Regions from separate parts of the Streptomyces sp. NPDC012825 genome, predicted to be linked through region 1. Evidence: riboswitches for the same ligand, from Rfam matches in the RefSeq annotation. Region 1 holds a riboswitch; each other region holds the start of a gene.
The links. A riboswitch is a leader RNA that binds a small molecule or an ion and turns the genes downstream of it on or off. The one in region 1 is predicted to bind cyclic di-AMP.

Region 1 (4,269 bases):
CGACCCGCCGGCGAGGACGCCGACGGAGGATCCCGCATGCCACAGGCCGACGACGCACGGGCGGACGACGCACGGGCCGCCGGGGCCGCGCCGGACGACGCACGGACCGCCGGTCCGCGCCGCACCGCCTTCGACTGGACCGACGCCGAGGCGCGCCGCCGGGCCGACGCCGGTCTCGTCCGCACGCTGCGGCCCCGGGCGGCCGAGTCGGACCTCCTCGACCTGGCGGGCAACGACTACCTGGGCCTCACCCGCAGGCCCGAGGTCACCGGAGCGGCGGCCGGGGCGGCCCGGCGCTGGGGCGCCGGCTCCACCGGCTCCCGGCTCGTCACCGGCACCACCCTGCTCCACACCGACCTGGAGCGCGAACTCGCCGCCTTCTGCGGCTTCGAGGCGGCCCTCGTCTTCTCCTCCGGCTACACCGCCAACCTCGCCGTGCTCACGGCGCTCGGCGGCCGGGACTCCCTGATCGTCTCGGACGCGGCCAACCACGCCTCCCTGGTGGACGGCTGCCGCCTGGCGCGCGCCGAGACCGCAGTCGTCCCGCACGCCGACCCCGAGGCCGTACGGAAGACCCTGGAGGCGCATCCCGGGCGCCGGGCCCTCGTCGTCAGCGACTCCGTCTTCTCCGTCGACGGCGACCGGGCCCCGCTCGCGGAGCTCGCCGCCGCCTGCCGCGCGCACGGCGCCGGGCTCGTCGTGGACGACGCCCACGGCTTCGGCGTCCTCGGCGACGGCGGCCGGGGCGCGGCGCACGGCGCCGGGCTCGCGGGCGACGCGGACGTGGTCGCCACCCTGACCCTGTCCAAGTCCCTGGGCAGCCAGGGCGGCGCGGTCCTCGGCCCGGCCCGGGTGATCGAGCACCTGGTGAACGCCGCCCGCACCTTCATCTTCGACACCGGCCTCGCCCCGGCCGCCGTCGGCGGCGCCCTCGCGAGCCTGCGCCTGATCGAGGCCGAACCGGGACTCGCCGGACGGGTCCGCACCGTCGCCACCGGCCTGTACGAGCGGCTGACCGCGGCCGGTCTGACGGCGGCCCGGCCCGACGCGGCCGTGGTCTCGGTCCGCGCCCCCTCGCCGGAGGCGGCGCTGCGCTGGGCGGCGGACTGCCGGGAACAGGGGCTGGCGGTCGGCTGCTTCCGGCCCCCGTCCGTCCCCGACGGCGTCTCGCGCCTGCGCCTCACGGCACGCGCCGACCTGACGGACGCGCAGGTCGACCGCGCGGTGGAGACGGTCCTGCGGACCGCGCCCGCCCGCTGAGGGCCGGGCCGGAGGCGTTCACGCGTCGTACGGTTCACCGCTTCGGGCGACAGATGGGCCCCGGCCCGGTGGAACCCCGTACGGCGCGGCGCCATCGGTGGGACTCTGACGCGCAGTGGATCCGGGGCAGCGGCCCCGGGCGGGAAAGGGACAGAGTCGCCATGGCAGACCATCAGGAAGCATCCGTCACCCTGCCGAGCGAGCCCGCCTCGGTCCCCGCCGCCCGGCGGTACGTCGCGGAGGTCCTCACCGACTGGGGCCTCGACGAGTCCTCCGACCAGGCGGACGCGGTCCGGCTGATCGTCTCGGAACTGGCCACCAACGCCGTCCTGCACACCTTCGGCCAGTCGCCCACCTTCACGGTCGGCGTCCGCCTGGAGCGCGGCGAGCAGCTCCACGTCGGCGTCACGGACAGCCACCCGCGCCACCCCCGCCGCCTTCCGGCGGCGGTCCAGCAGGACAACGGGCGCGGCATGGTGATCATCCGCTCCCTGGCGGCGGAGTCCGGCGGCCGCCTCTCGGTGACCCCGACCGCGGAGGGCGGCAAGACGGTCGGCATCGTCCTGCCGTGGAAGGCGGCCGCGCCGGTGGGCTGTTAGCGCTCCTCCGGCGGCCGGGGCCTCCCCGGCGACGGTTCGGGTGCGGCGGCGCCACCGCACCCCCCCCGGCGTCCTTCACGGCGCCCGGTCAGCGCCCGGGCGGGGTCACCGGACGCGTCCGTAGTAGACCTTCGACGACCAGATCTTGTCGAGCTTCACCCAGGAGCCCGTCTTGGGCGAGTGCCAGATCTTGCCGCTCCCGGCGTAGATGCCCACGTGGTAGACCCTTCCGCCGGAGTGGAAGAAGACCAGGTCCCCCTTCTGCCTGCTGCCGGCGGAGACGTGCCGGGTCTTGTTGTACTGCTGCTGCGCGGTGCGGGGCAGCGACTTGCCCGCCTTCTTGTACGCGTAGAGCGTCAGGCCCGAGCAGTCGAACCGGGAGGGCCCCGCGGCCCCGTAGCGGTACGGCGCGCCCTTCTTGGAGGCGGCGATGCTCAGCGCCTTGTTCGCGTGTGCGGTGGTCGCCGCTTGGGCCTCCGGTGCCGCGCCCGGCGCGAGCAGCGTGCCGCCGACGGCGGCGAGGGTGAGAGCCGAGACGGCTCCGGCCCGGGACAGCAGGGACGGGACGTGCATCTGCGCAGTCATGCGCAACCCTTCGTCAGCCGCCTGTGAAGGATGACCTGTCGGGTTCGGGCAGGCGAAGATGCCCGGCCGCGGTTGCGGCTTCACCCCAAGGGCCCATCCCGCTGCGGAAACAGCGCGTACGGCCCGTACTGCTCGGGTCCTCCACTCCTGCCGATCCAATCCTGTCGACCAGACGTCCGGGACAGCGGCAGGACTCGGCGTCCGCCCGGACCGCCCCGCCTCGGATGGCGGGGGCTTGTCGTCGGCAGGGATCTTGCCCCACAACTTGGTCGAAATCCGAGTGGAAACAGCGATATGTGAGAGTCCTCACGACTGATCCATTCGAGTGGACAGGATGCTTTCGTGATCGTCGGAGGTTTGGCCAAAGGGCCCCGTACCAGCAAAGGAACGCCTGATTCGGCCAGATGTGTACACTCGCCGCGCAACTCGCCGGAGCCATATGTCGACTCATCGACTCAACCGAACGGACGAGCGCTTCCGGCGCGGATGTCGGCCGTCCGGCCCTCGACACGACATGCCGGAATGTCAACTCCGTCGCGCCCGGGGGAGCGTGACCCGCCCGGCCCGCCGCTCCCCGTCCAGCACCCGCAGGGAGCGCGCCGGGGTCTCCGCGTGGACCTCGCTCTCGCCCCGCGCGTGCATGAGGGCCAAGGAACGTCGCGCAGCTCCTCCGCGCGTCCCGCGAGGGCCTGAGCCGCCCTCAGGGCCCCATGGGCATGCGCGGTTCCGGATGGGTTGATCCTCCCCACGAGGTCGACGACCGCGAGGTGTGCGTCGACGAACTCGCCCTCGGCCCGGGTCGGGGCGGGCAGCGGCGGCGGCTCGGGAACCACGGCCCGCTCACCCGACCGCGTCGCGCCGGCTCGGGACCACGTGGTCCACGAGCCCGTACTCGACGGCGGCCGGGGCGTCCAGGACCGTGGGGCGGTCGAGGTCGGCCCCGACCCGCTCGCTGCTCCGTCCGGCGTGTTCGGCGAGCAGCCCGGCCGTCGGGGCGCGCTGACGGAGCCGCCGGGGGAGTTGATGTGGAGCGCGATGTCCCGGTCCGGCGCCGCGTACTCCAGCTCCGGGTTCCACTCCCTCGACTCCGTTCCCGGCGAACAGGGCACTTCGGGCTCGCGGCCCGCCACCACGAGCCCGGCGCTCCCCGGTGGTCGCCACCGGTCGGATGATCATGGGAACGCAAAGCCGGAGTTAACGAGCCGGAAAAACTTCCGCCCTAACGTGCAATGTCTCGCCGCGGACCGCATCCGAGCAGTTCAACAGAGTGTTGACGCTCGGTAGGGTCCGCAGCTGTCCGGGTGCCGTCCCGGTCGACGACTGTGAGGTGGAAGAGTGCAACTGAGCCCGCACGAGCAGGAACGCCTGCTCATCCATGTGGCGGCGGACGTGGCCGAGAAGCGCAGGGCCCGGGGCGTACGGCTCAACCACCCCGAGGCCGTCGCCCTCCTGACCTCCCACATCCTGGAGGGCGCCCGCGACGGCCGGACCGTCGCCGAGCTGATGGCCTCCGGCCGCAAGGTGCTCACCCGCGACGACGTCATGGAGGGCATCCCCGAGATGATCCACGACGTCCAGGTCGAGGCCACCTTCCCGGACGGCACCAAGCTCGTCACCGTCCACGACCCCATCGTCTGAACGGGCGCCGCCGAATGATCCCCGGAGAGATCCTCCACGCGGACGGCCCCGTCGCCCTCAACGAGGGACGCCCCGTCACCCGCCTCACCGTGCTCAACGCCGCCGACCGGCCCGTCCAGGTCGGCTCCCACTACCACTTCGCCGAGGTCAACCCCGGCCTGGAGTTCGACCGCGCCGCCGCGCACGG
Region 2 (4,269 bases), on a different contig from region 1:
GGGAGTACCTCGGCGGCGAAGCGCCGGATGCCCCGTTCGCGGGCCACCGCCGCGATGTGTTCGAGCAGGGCGGAGGCGACGCCCCGCCCCTGGTGCGCGTCCTGGACGAGGAAGGCGACCTCGGCCTCGTCGGCCGGGGCGGAGGCGGGCAGTCCGCGGTCGTCGATGCGGTCGTAGCGGACGGTGGCGATGAACTCGCCCCCGACGGTCGCCGCGAGCCCCACCCGGTTCACGAAGTCGTGGTGGGTGAAGCGGTGCACGTCCTTGGCGGAGAGGCGCGGATAGGGGGCGAAGAAGCGGTAGTACTTCGACTCGTCCGAGACCTGCTCGTAGAAGCTGACGAGCCGGTCGGCGTCGTCGGCGGTGATGGGGCGGATGCGCGCGGTGCCGCCGTCGCGGAGCACCACGTCCGCCTCCCAGTGGTCGGGGTAGGCGTGCTCCGGTGGGGCCGGCCGTGCCGGCGTGGTCTGCGGTTCCGCCGCTTCCGACTGCTCCGACGCGCTCTGCATGGGGTCAGCCTACGGCCGCGACACGGCCGGGGCACCGGTCGCGCGGTGCGGGTGCGCGTTGCAAGGTGGGAGAGCCGAGAGGCGGTCCGGTCCGGGCCGGAGGTCGGTGTGAGCACCTCGCATCCCGTGAGAGACTGGTCTAGACAACCCGCTTGAGACTTGAAGGGCAACACCATGGCTGAGCGCCGCGTCAACGTCGGCTGGGCCGAGGGCCTGCACGCCCGCCCCGCGTCCATCTTCGTCCGTGCCGCCACGGCTTCCGGCGTTCCGGTGACGATCGCCAAGTCCGACGGCACCCCCGTGAACGCCGCCTCCATGCTCGCGGTGCTCGGCCTGGGCGCGCAGGGCGGCGAGGAGATCGTGCTCGCGTCGGACGCCGAGGGCGCCGAGGCCGCCCTGGACCGTCTGGCGAAGCTGGTCGCCGAGGGCCTGGACGAGCTTCCCGAGACCGTCTGACCCCGCGCGGTTCCCACACTTCGAAAGGCCGTGCCCGCCGGAATTCCGGCGGGCACGGCCTTTCTCTTTCCCGCCCCCCGGCTCTCTTTCCCATTCCCCGGCGTCCCGTTTCCAGGCAGCACGAAAAGCCCCGTGGAATTCCTCTTCTTTGTATACGGTGCGCGTGTTAATTCCGGGCACTCGTCGTGTTGACGACGTGTTGCGAAACCCTCACACGCCCGTGCTCCGGCCTCTTGAGCCGGTGCAGCGACACCGATCGCTCCGCGTGCAGCGCGGTGAGGGCCCTCGCCCGCTCGGCGTCCCCGCGTGCCACGGCGTCCACGATCGCGCCGTGCTCGGCCCAGGCCTCCACCGGCCGCTCGGGCTGTTCGACGGCGTACATCCAGGCGATCTTGTGCCGCAGCTGGGTGAGCAGCGCCGTCAGCGGCGGGCTGCCGGAGGCCTGCGCGAGCGTCTCGTGGAACCAGCCGCCGAGCGAGCGCAGGTCCTCGCCCCGGCCGCGCCTGGCCCGCTCCTGCCCCAGCCTGACCAGGCCGCGCAGCACCTTGAGGTGGGCGTCGGTGCGGCGCTGCGCGGCCCGCGCGGCTCCCAGCGGTTCGAGCAGCGCCCGCATGTCGAGCAGGTCGGCCGCCTCCTGCTCGGTGGGCTCGGCGACGTGCGCGCCCGCGTGGCGGCGGGTGAGGACGAAGCCCTCGGACTCCAGGGTGCGCAGCGCCTCGCGGACCGGGACGCGGGAGACCCCGTACCGGCGGGCGAGCTGCTCCTCGGTCAGCCGGCTGCCCCGCTCGAAGACGCCGGAGACGATGTCGTCCCGGATCGCCGTGCATACCGAATGCGCGGGAATGCGCATGTCCGACCTCCGCCTTGGTCCGCGCGAGACAATTCGAGCGGCGCCTGTTCTGCGCCTGATCCGCGACTCTATTGCAGCACGGCGGAATTTCCGATGCCCCCATGGAATCCATGGCCGCCTCTTGACGGACGGCGTGCCGAAGAAAAGCCCCGGCTCAGTACGAGCCGGGGCTTTTGCGACGCGGAGACCCCCGGTGGTCGGGGGGGCGCGGACGTCAGGGGTGTGCGGGCGTCAGGAAGGGTGCGCAAACGTCGGGGGCGGACCGGACGGTGACGCGGGTCAGACGGTGACGCCGCGGGAGCGGAGGTAGGAGACCGGGTCGATGTCGGAGCCGTACTCGGCGCTCGTGCGCGCCTCGAAGTGGAGGTGCGGCCCGGTCGAGTTGCCGGTCGAGCCCGAGATGCCGATCTGCTGGCCCGGCTCGACGGTCTGGCCGACGTACACCCCGATGGAGGAGAGGTGACCGTACTGGGTGTACGTGCCGTCGTGCATCCGGATGACGATGTTGTTGCCGTACGCGCCGCCCCAGCCGGCCTCGACAACGGTGCCGGAGCCGACGGAGACGACCTGGCTGCCGTAGGCGGCGTGGAAGTCGACGCCGGAGTGGCTGCCGGAGGACCAGAGCGAGCCGCCGGTCTGGTAGCCGGTGGACACGTAGGAGCCGACGACGGGGAGCTGGAAGGAGTTCAGGCGGCGGCGCTCGGCCTCGCGGGCGGCGCGGGCCCGCTCCTCGCGGATCTCCTTGGCGCGGGCCTCGGCCTTGCGCTTCGCCTCGGCCTCGGCCTTCTGCTGGGCGACGGCCTCGAAGGCCTCCCGGTCCTGGGCGTCGGCCTGGGCGTTGAGCCGGTCGACGAGGGAGTCCTCCGTGATCACCTGGGTGAGGCCGGTGTCCTCGGGGGAGCGGTTGTCCGTGTCGGCGGCGAGCGCCGGGGAGGCCAGGGTTCCGATGACGCCGGTGGTGGCGAGCGTCGCCACGCCCGCGATGCCCGCGCCGCGGCGCGCCATCCGGCTCGGACCACGATGCTTCCCGGTGGCACGGGTGAACGCCATGAAGACGTTGTTCCTTTCCTTCCTTCTCGCCTACCGGGTTAGCTGACGGGTTCGGAGCAGGAAGGTCTCCTACGGGCCCCTCCGTACGGAACGAAGGCGTCCGATTCACCCCAGGGACTGTGTGGGTCCCCGGCTCCCCAGGCTCGCGCCTGACGGGGACTCGGCGATGACTGCCCGGTGCCGCGGATGCGGCGGGTGCAACTGGCGGACAGCCGCACCGACGCTATGCGGACCGCCAGTCGATCACCAACCGAACATGACCTTTTGTAAGGCATGCCACAGGCCAGATGATCACTCTTACCGCCAATACGGACAATTCAGTGGGGCGTCTCCGGTGCGGCTCTCACGCCGACGGACGGAGGACCCCGACGATGCGTCATGTCGGGGTCCTCCGTCCGGTCGGCCGGTCGTCCGGCCGGGCCGTCCGGTCGAGCCGGGCCGGACCGGGTCCAATCAGCCGGTGACGACGGTCACTTCACCGATGCCGAGCGCCCGCACCGGCTCCGCGATCTGCGCCGCGTCGCCCACCAGGACCGTGACGAGCCGGTCCACCGGGAAGGCGCTGACCACGGCCGCGGTCGCCTCGACGGTGCCGGTCTCGGCCAGGCGCGCGTACAACTGGGCCTGGAAGTCGTCCGGGAGGTGCTGCTCCACCTGGTCGGCGAGCGTCCCGGCGACGGAGGCGGCGGTCTCGTACTTGAGCGGCGCCACCCCCACCAGGTTCTGCACGGCCGTCTCCCGCTCGGCGTCCGTCAGCCCCTCGGCGGCCAGGGTCCGCAGCACCTTCCACAGGTCGTCCAGGGCCGGGCCCGTGTTGGGGGTGTCGACGGAGCCGCTGATCGCGAGCATCGCGGCGCCGTTCCCCTCGGCGTCCGAGCGGAGCACCTGTCCGAAGGCCCGCACGCCGTACGTGTAGCCCTTCTCCTCGCGCAGGACCCGGTCCAGACGCGAGGTCAGGGTCCCGCCGAGGCAGTACGTGCCGAGGACCTGGGCCGGCCAGGCGCGGGCGTGCCGGTCGGGACCGATCCGGCCGATGAGCAGCTGGGTCTGGACGGCGCCGGGGCGGTCCACGACGACGACCCGGCCGGTGTCGTCGGCGGTGATCGGCGGCATCGGCAGCGCCTCGCCGGGCTCGCCGGTCCAGGCGCCCAGCGTCTCCGCGAGGACCTTCTCCAGGTCGACGCCGGTCAGGTCGCCGACGACCACGGCGGTGGCCGTGGCGGGCCGCACGTGCGCCTCGTAGAAGGCGCGGACCGCGGCGGCGTCGATCGCCGCGACGGTCTCCTCGGTGCCCTGGCGCGGCCGGGACATCCGGGAGTCGGCCGGGAACAGCTCCTTGGAGAGCTGCTTGGCGGCGCGCCGGGCCGGATTGGCCGTCTCGTGCGGGATCTCGTCGAGGCGGTT
Region 3 (4,269 bases), on a different contig from region 1:
TCGCCGGCTTCCTCTACCTGCTCTTCGCGATGGGCGCGAAGTAGGACCCTCCCGGGGGGCGCCCTCCTACGCCTCGGTGAGCAGGCGCTCCCGCAGCCGCTCGCGGGTCTCCGGGGGCAGCTCCAGGCCCGTGGCGAAGTAGGCGTCCACCGAGCCCCAGGTCGCCTCGATCGTCTCGAAGGCGGCCCGCAGGTACTCCGCCCGCGCGTCGAAGAGCGGGCTCAGCAGCTCCATCACCTCGGGCCCCATGGCGTCCGGGGCGGTGGAGCTGCGGCGCACCTTGTAGCGGCGGTGCGGCTCGTTCGACTTCACGTAGTCGGCCTCGATCGCCGTCCGGTCGACCCCGACGGCGAGCAGGGTGATCGCGACGGCGAGCCCGGCGCGGTCCTTGCCCGCCGCGCAGTGCATTAGGGCCGGGACGCTCTCCTCCGCCATGGAGTGCAGGATCCGGCTGTGCTCGGCGGTGCGCTCCACCACCATCCGGCGGTACGAATCGGACATCCGGGCCGCGGCCCTGCCGTCGCCGAGGATCTCCCGCAGCTGCGCGGTGTCGCCGTCGCGCACCAGCCTCCAGAACTCCTTGCCCTCGGCCGGGTCGTTGAGCGGTATGTTCACGTTCCGCACCCCGGGCAGCTCGACGTCCGGGCCCTCGACCCGCCGGTCGGCCTCGTTGCGGAAGTCGAAGACCGTGTGCAGCCCGAGGCCGGCGAGGAAGGCGGCGTCGCTCTCGGTCGCGTGGGCGAGGTGACCGCTGCGGAAGAGGCGGCCGGGGCGGACCGCGCGCCCGTCCGTCGTCGGCAGGCCGCCCACGTCCCGGAAGTTGCGGACCTCCGCCAGCTCGGGCTCGGCGGCTTCGACGGGCGGGACCTGCGGCAACTGCTGCGTCACGGATGCTCCTGGAAGGTTGGCGTGCGGATGCCCGACGTGACATCGGTTCCTGGGGCAATCATCCGGGTGAGAGGCGCGCGGCGCACCCCCTCGGACGGTAATGAGCGATCTGTCCGAATTGAGGTTTTGGGTATAACGCGCCCTGGTTGCGGGCGAGATGGGATTCGGCGCGTGAGCAGGGTCATAGAGGTGACGGATCGTGGCCGGATCCCCGGCACAATCTCCTTACGGGGCAAGGAAATCGGAGGAGCGTCTTCCACGGAGGGTGACCGGAATCCCGGAGGAACGATCTAGGGCGGAATCCCGGGACAAAACAACGGCTTGTTCGCGCCGACCCCGCTCGTCTAGCGTCACGCTCAATCCGGACGGACCGCCGAATCCTGCCACCGCCCGGAATTCCACCCATCCCATGCGTGGCAGGAGCGGGGGACCCAGGAAGTACGCCGGTCCCGCGATGCAGGACGGCTCGGGGTGAAGCCGCGCGAGAGCGCGGCCGGGCATCTCCAGTCCGAACCCGACAGCTCACCTCGCAGGCGCCGGAGAGGATTCGCCATGCCCGCGAAGGGTAAGCACCGCCGTCCCAAGAACAACCCCCTCACCCGCGGCTTCGCCGTCGCCGGCACGGGAGGCGCCGTCGTCGCCCTCCCGCTCCTCGGCGCCACCGGGGCCCACGCCGCCGAGCAGACCGCCCCGGCCGCCGCCTCCGTCCAGTCCGTCGTCACCGCGCACCCCGTCGCGGCGAAGACCGCCCCCGCGAAGGCCACCGAGGAGACCGCCCCCCGGACATACTCCGTCGTCTCCGGCGACTACCTGTCGAAGATCGCCGACGACCACCACCTCGCGGGCGGCTGGGAGAAGATCTACGAGGACAATCGCCGGACCATCGGCGCCGACCCCTCCCTCATCCTGCCCGGCATGAAGCTCACCATCGGCGCCAAGGGCTCCGCCCCCGCCGCCCCGAAGAGCACCACCGGCGCCCAGGCCTCCGGCAAGAACGGCGACGACGCCCCGCGCGCCTCCCGCGAGAGCCGCCGCGCCGCCGCCCCGGCCGCCGACACCGCGAAGACCTCGGAGAGCTCCACCGGCTCCTCGTCCTCCACCGGCTCCACCGCCTCCTCCTCCGGCTGGGTCGCCCCCGTCGCCGGCGGCGGCTTCTCCACCCCGTACCGCGCCTCCGGCTCCATGTGGTCCTCCGGCTACCACACCGGCGTCGACTTCATCGCCTCCTCCGGCACCACCGTCCGCGCCGTCGGCGCCGGCACGGTCGTCTCCGCCGGTTGGAGCGGCTCGTACGGCAACGAGGTCGTCATCAAGCACGAGGACGGCAACTACTCGCAGTACGCCCACCTCTCCTCCCTCTCGGTCTCGGCCGGGCAGAGCGTCGACGGCGGGCAGCAGATAGGCCTCTCCGGCTCCACCGGCAACTCCACCGGCCCGCACCTGCACTTCGAGATCCGCACCACGCCGAGCTACGGCTCGGACATCGACCCGCTGGCCTACCTGCGCCAGCACGGCGTCTCCGTCTGACGCCCCGAAAGGGACACCCTTTTTCCGACGGCCCGGCGTGCACACGCCGGGCCGTGGGCCTATTCCGACTTGGGGCAATCTTTATCGGTGGCATATGTCACCCGTCGTCAACCCCTCCTTACGGTCGCGTAGGCCACACGCGAAAGGGAAGGATGTGCCCCCGTGGCAGACGATTCGAGATCAAGAGACAAGAACGCATTCGGGTCGTACGCGGCGATCGGTGACAGCTTCACCGAGGGCGTCGGAGACCCCGGCCCCGACGGGACGTACGTCGGCTGGGCGGACCGTTTCGCGGTCCTGCTCGCCGACCAGCTGCCGGAGCACGACGCCTTCCGCTACGCCAACCTGGCCGTACGCGGGCGCCTCCTCGACCAGATCGTGGCGGAACAGGTCCCCCGGGCGAAGGAACTCGCCCCCGACCTGGTGACCTTCTGCGCGGGCGGCAACGACATCATCCGCCCCGGCAGCGACCCGGACGCCGTGGCCGAGCGCTTCGAGCGCGCCGTCGCCGACCTGACCTCCGCCGTCGGGACCGTCATGGTGACCACCGGCTTCGACACCCGCGACGTCCCCGTGCTCCGGCACCTGCGCGGCAAGATCGCCACCTACACCGCGCACGTCCGCGCCGTCGCCGACCGCTACGGCTGCCCGGTCCTCGACCTCTGGTCGCTCAGGTCCGTCCAGGACCGGCGGGCCTGGGACGGCGACCGGCTGCACCTCTCGCCCGAGGGACACACCCGGGTCGCCCTGCGCGCCGCCCAGGTCCTCGGCCTGCCGGTGCCCGCCGACCCCGACCAGGCGTGGCCGCCGATCCCGCCGCGCGGCTCGCTCGAGGTGCGCCGCGACAACATCCAGTGGACGCGGGAGTACCTCGTGCCCTGGATCGGGCGCCGGCTGCGCGGCGAGAGCTCCGGGGACCACGTCGAGGCCAAGCGCCCCGACCTCATGCCCCTCCAGCGGGTCTAGCGGGCGGTACGGCGGCGGGGATCCGCTCCAGGACCCCGCCCGCGAACACGTCGTACAGCGGCAGCGTCTCCAGGTGGACGTAGCCGATGTGGCAGTCGCAGACGGCGAGGGGGCAGGCGCGGGGCCGCAGGGCGGCGCGGTACGAACCGTCGTACAGGTTCCCCAGTTCGGCCTTGACGAAGTGGCAGCGCCGCACCGTCCCCCCGCCGTCCACCGACACCACCGACTCCCCGGTGCGGCAGGGCAGCCCCGCCGAGCGGTGCGGATGCCGGCTGTACGGGAAGAGGGGGTCGAGCCCCGTCCACCCGTCGGCCTCCGCGTCGGTGTACGTGTGCCCCTCGGCCGCGTTCACCCACAGGTACACGTGCGGCGGCAGCGCCTCCCGCAGCCGCAGCGCGTCCTCCCGGTGCCCGGGAAGCCCCACCACCCCGACGCTGAACCGGACGCCCCGCCCCGCCAGGTCGTGGCACTTGGCGAGGAAGCGTTCGTACGGCGTCTGCCCGGGGTGGTACGTGCACCAGAGCGCCACGCTCTCCCGGTCCGCCTCGGCCAGCCAGTCGGTCCGGCAGCTCAGATTGGTCTGGATCGCCACCCGCTCGACGTGCGGCAGCCGTGACAGCTCGACCAGTGCCCGCCGGTACCAGGAGCGCACCAGGCCCTCGCCCCACGGCGTGAACAGGATCCGCAGCCGGTCCCCGGTCTGCGCGGCGGCCCACCCGGTGAACCGTTCGAGCGCCGCCCGGTCCGCGCGCAACTGCTCCCGGCTGTCCCGGCGCTTGGCGAAGGGGCAGTACGGACAGTCGTAGTCGCAGGAGGAGAGCGGCCCCCGGTAGAGCAGCGTCAGGTCCACGGCCGCCCCCTACTTCGGCTCGTACGCGGCCATCGCGG

Region 2: it holds a riboswitch for cyclic di-AMP, as region 1 does, so the genes downstream of both, ACFY7E_RS26540 (M23 family metallopeptidase) here and ACFY7E_RS23115 (C40 family peptidase) in region 1, are expected to answer to the same signal.
Region 3: it holds a riboswitch for cyclic di-AMP, as region 1 does, so the genes downstream of both, ACFY7E_RS21005 (peptidoglycan DD-metalloendopeptidase family protein) here and ACFY7E_RS23115 (C40 family peptidase) in region 1, are expected to answer to the same signal.

What each region holds. Positions count from the first base shown of each region.
Region 1 covers NZ_JBIBBZ010000012.1:18,420-22,688, reverse strand. Annotated here, with positions in the region: gene ACFY7E_RS23125 (8-amino-7-oxononanoate synthase) at 37-1,260, shown strand; gene ACFY7E_RS23120 (ATP-binding protein) at 1,422-1,859, shown strand; gene ACFY7E_RS23115 (C40 family peptidase) at 1,965-2,444, opposite strand; cyclic di-AMP (ydaO/yuaA leader) riboswitch at 2,448-2,654, opposite strand; partial or broken gene ACFY7E_RS23110 (hypothetical protein) at 2,970-3,277, opposite strand; gene ACFY7E_RS23105 (ATP-dependent Clp protease proteolytic subunit) at 3,285-3,521, opposite strand; gene ACFY7E_RS23100 (urease subunit gamma) at 3,780-4,082, shown strand; gene ACFY7E_RS23095 (urease subunit beta) at 4,097-4,269, shown strand, end outside.
Region 2 covers NZ_JBIBBZ010000016.1:111,211-115,479, reverse strand. Annotated here, with positions in the region: gene ACFY7E_RS26555 (GNAT family N-acetyltransferase) at 1-509, opposite strand, end outside; gene ACFY7E_RS26550 (HPr family phosphocarrier protein) at 684-965, shown strand; gene ACFY7E_RS26545 (GntR family transcriptional regulator) at 1,132-1,815, opposite strand; gene ACFY7E_RS26540 (M23 family metallopeptidase) at 2,095-2,865, opposite strand; cyclic di-AMP (ydaO/yuaA leader) riboswitch at 2,878-3,041, opposite strand; gene ACFY7E_RS26535 (M16 family metallopeptidase) at 3,319-4,269, opposite strand, start outside.
Region 3 covers NZ_JBIBBZ010000010.1:9,522-13,790, reverse strand. Annotated here, with positions in the region: gene ACFY7E_RS21015 (DUF6126 family protein) at 1-44, shown strand, start outside; gene ACFY7E_RS21010 (tyrosine-protein phosphatase) at 67-888, opposite strand; cyclic di-AMP (ydaO/yuaA leader) riboswitch at 1,278-1,437, shown strand; gene ACFY7E_RS21005 (peptidoglycan DD-metalloendopeptidase family protein) at 1,441-2,415, shown strand; gene ACFY7E_RS21000 (SGNH/GDSL hydrolase family protein) at 2,578-3,381, shown strand; gene ACFY7E_RS20995 (STM4011 family radical SAM protein) at 3,359-4,231, opposite strand; gene ACFY7E_RS20990 (STM4012 family radical SAM protein) at 4,241-4,269, opposite strand, start outside.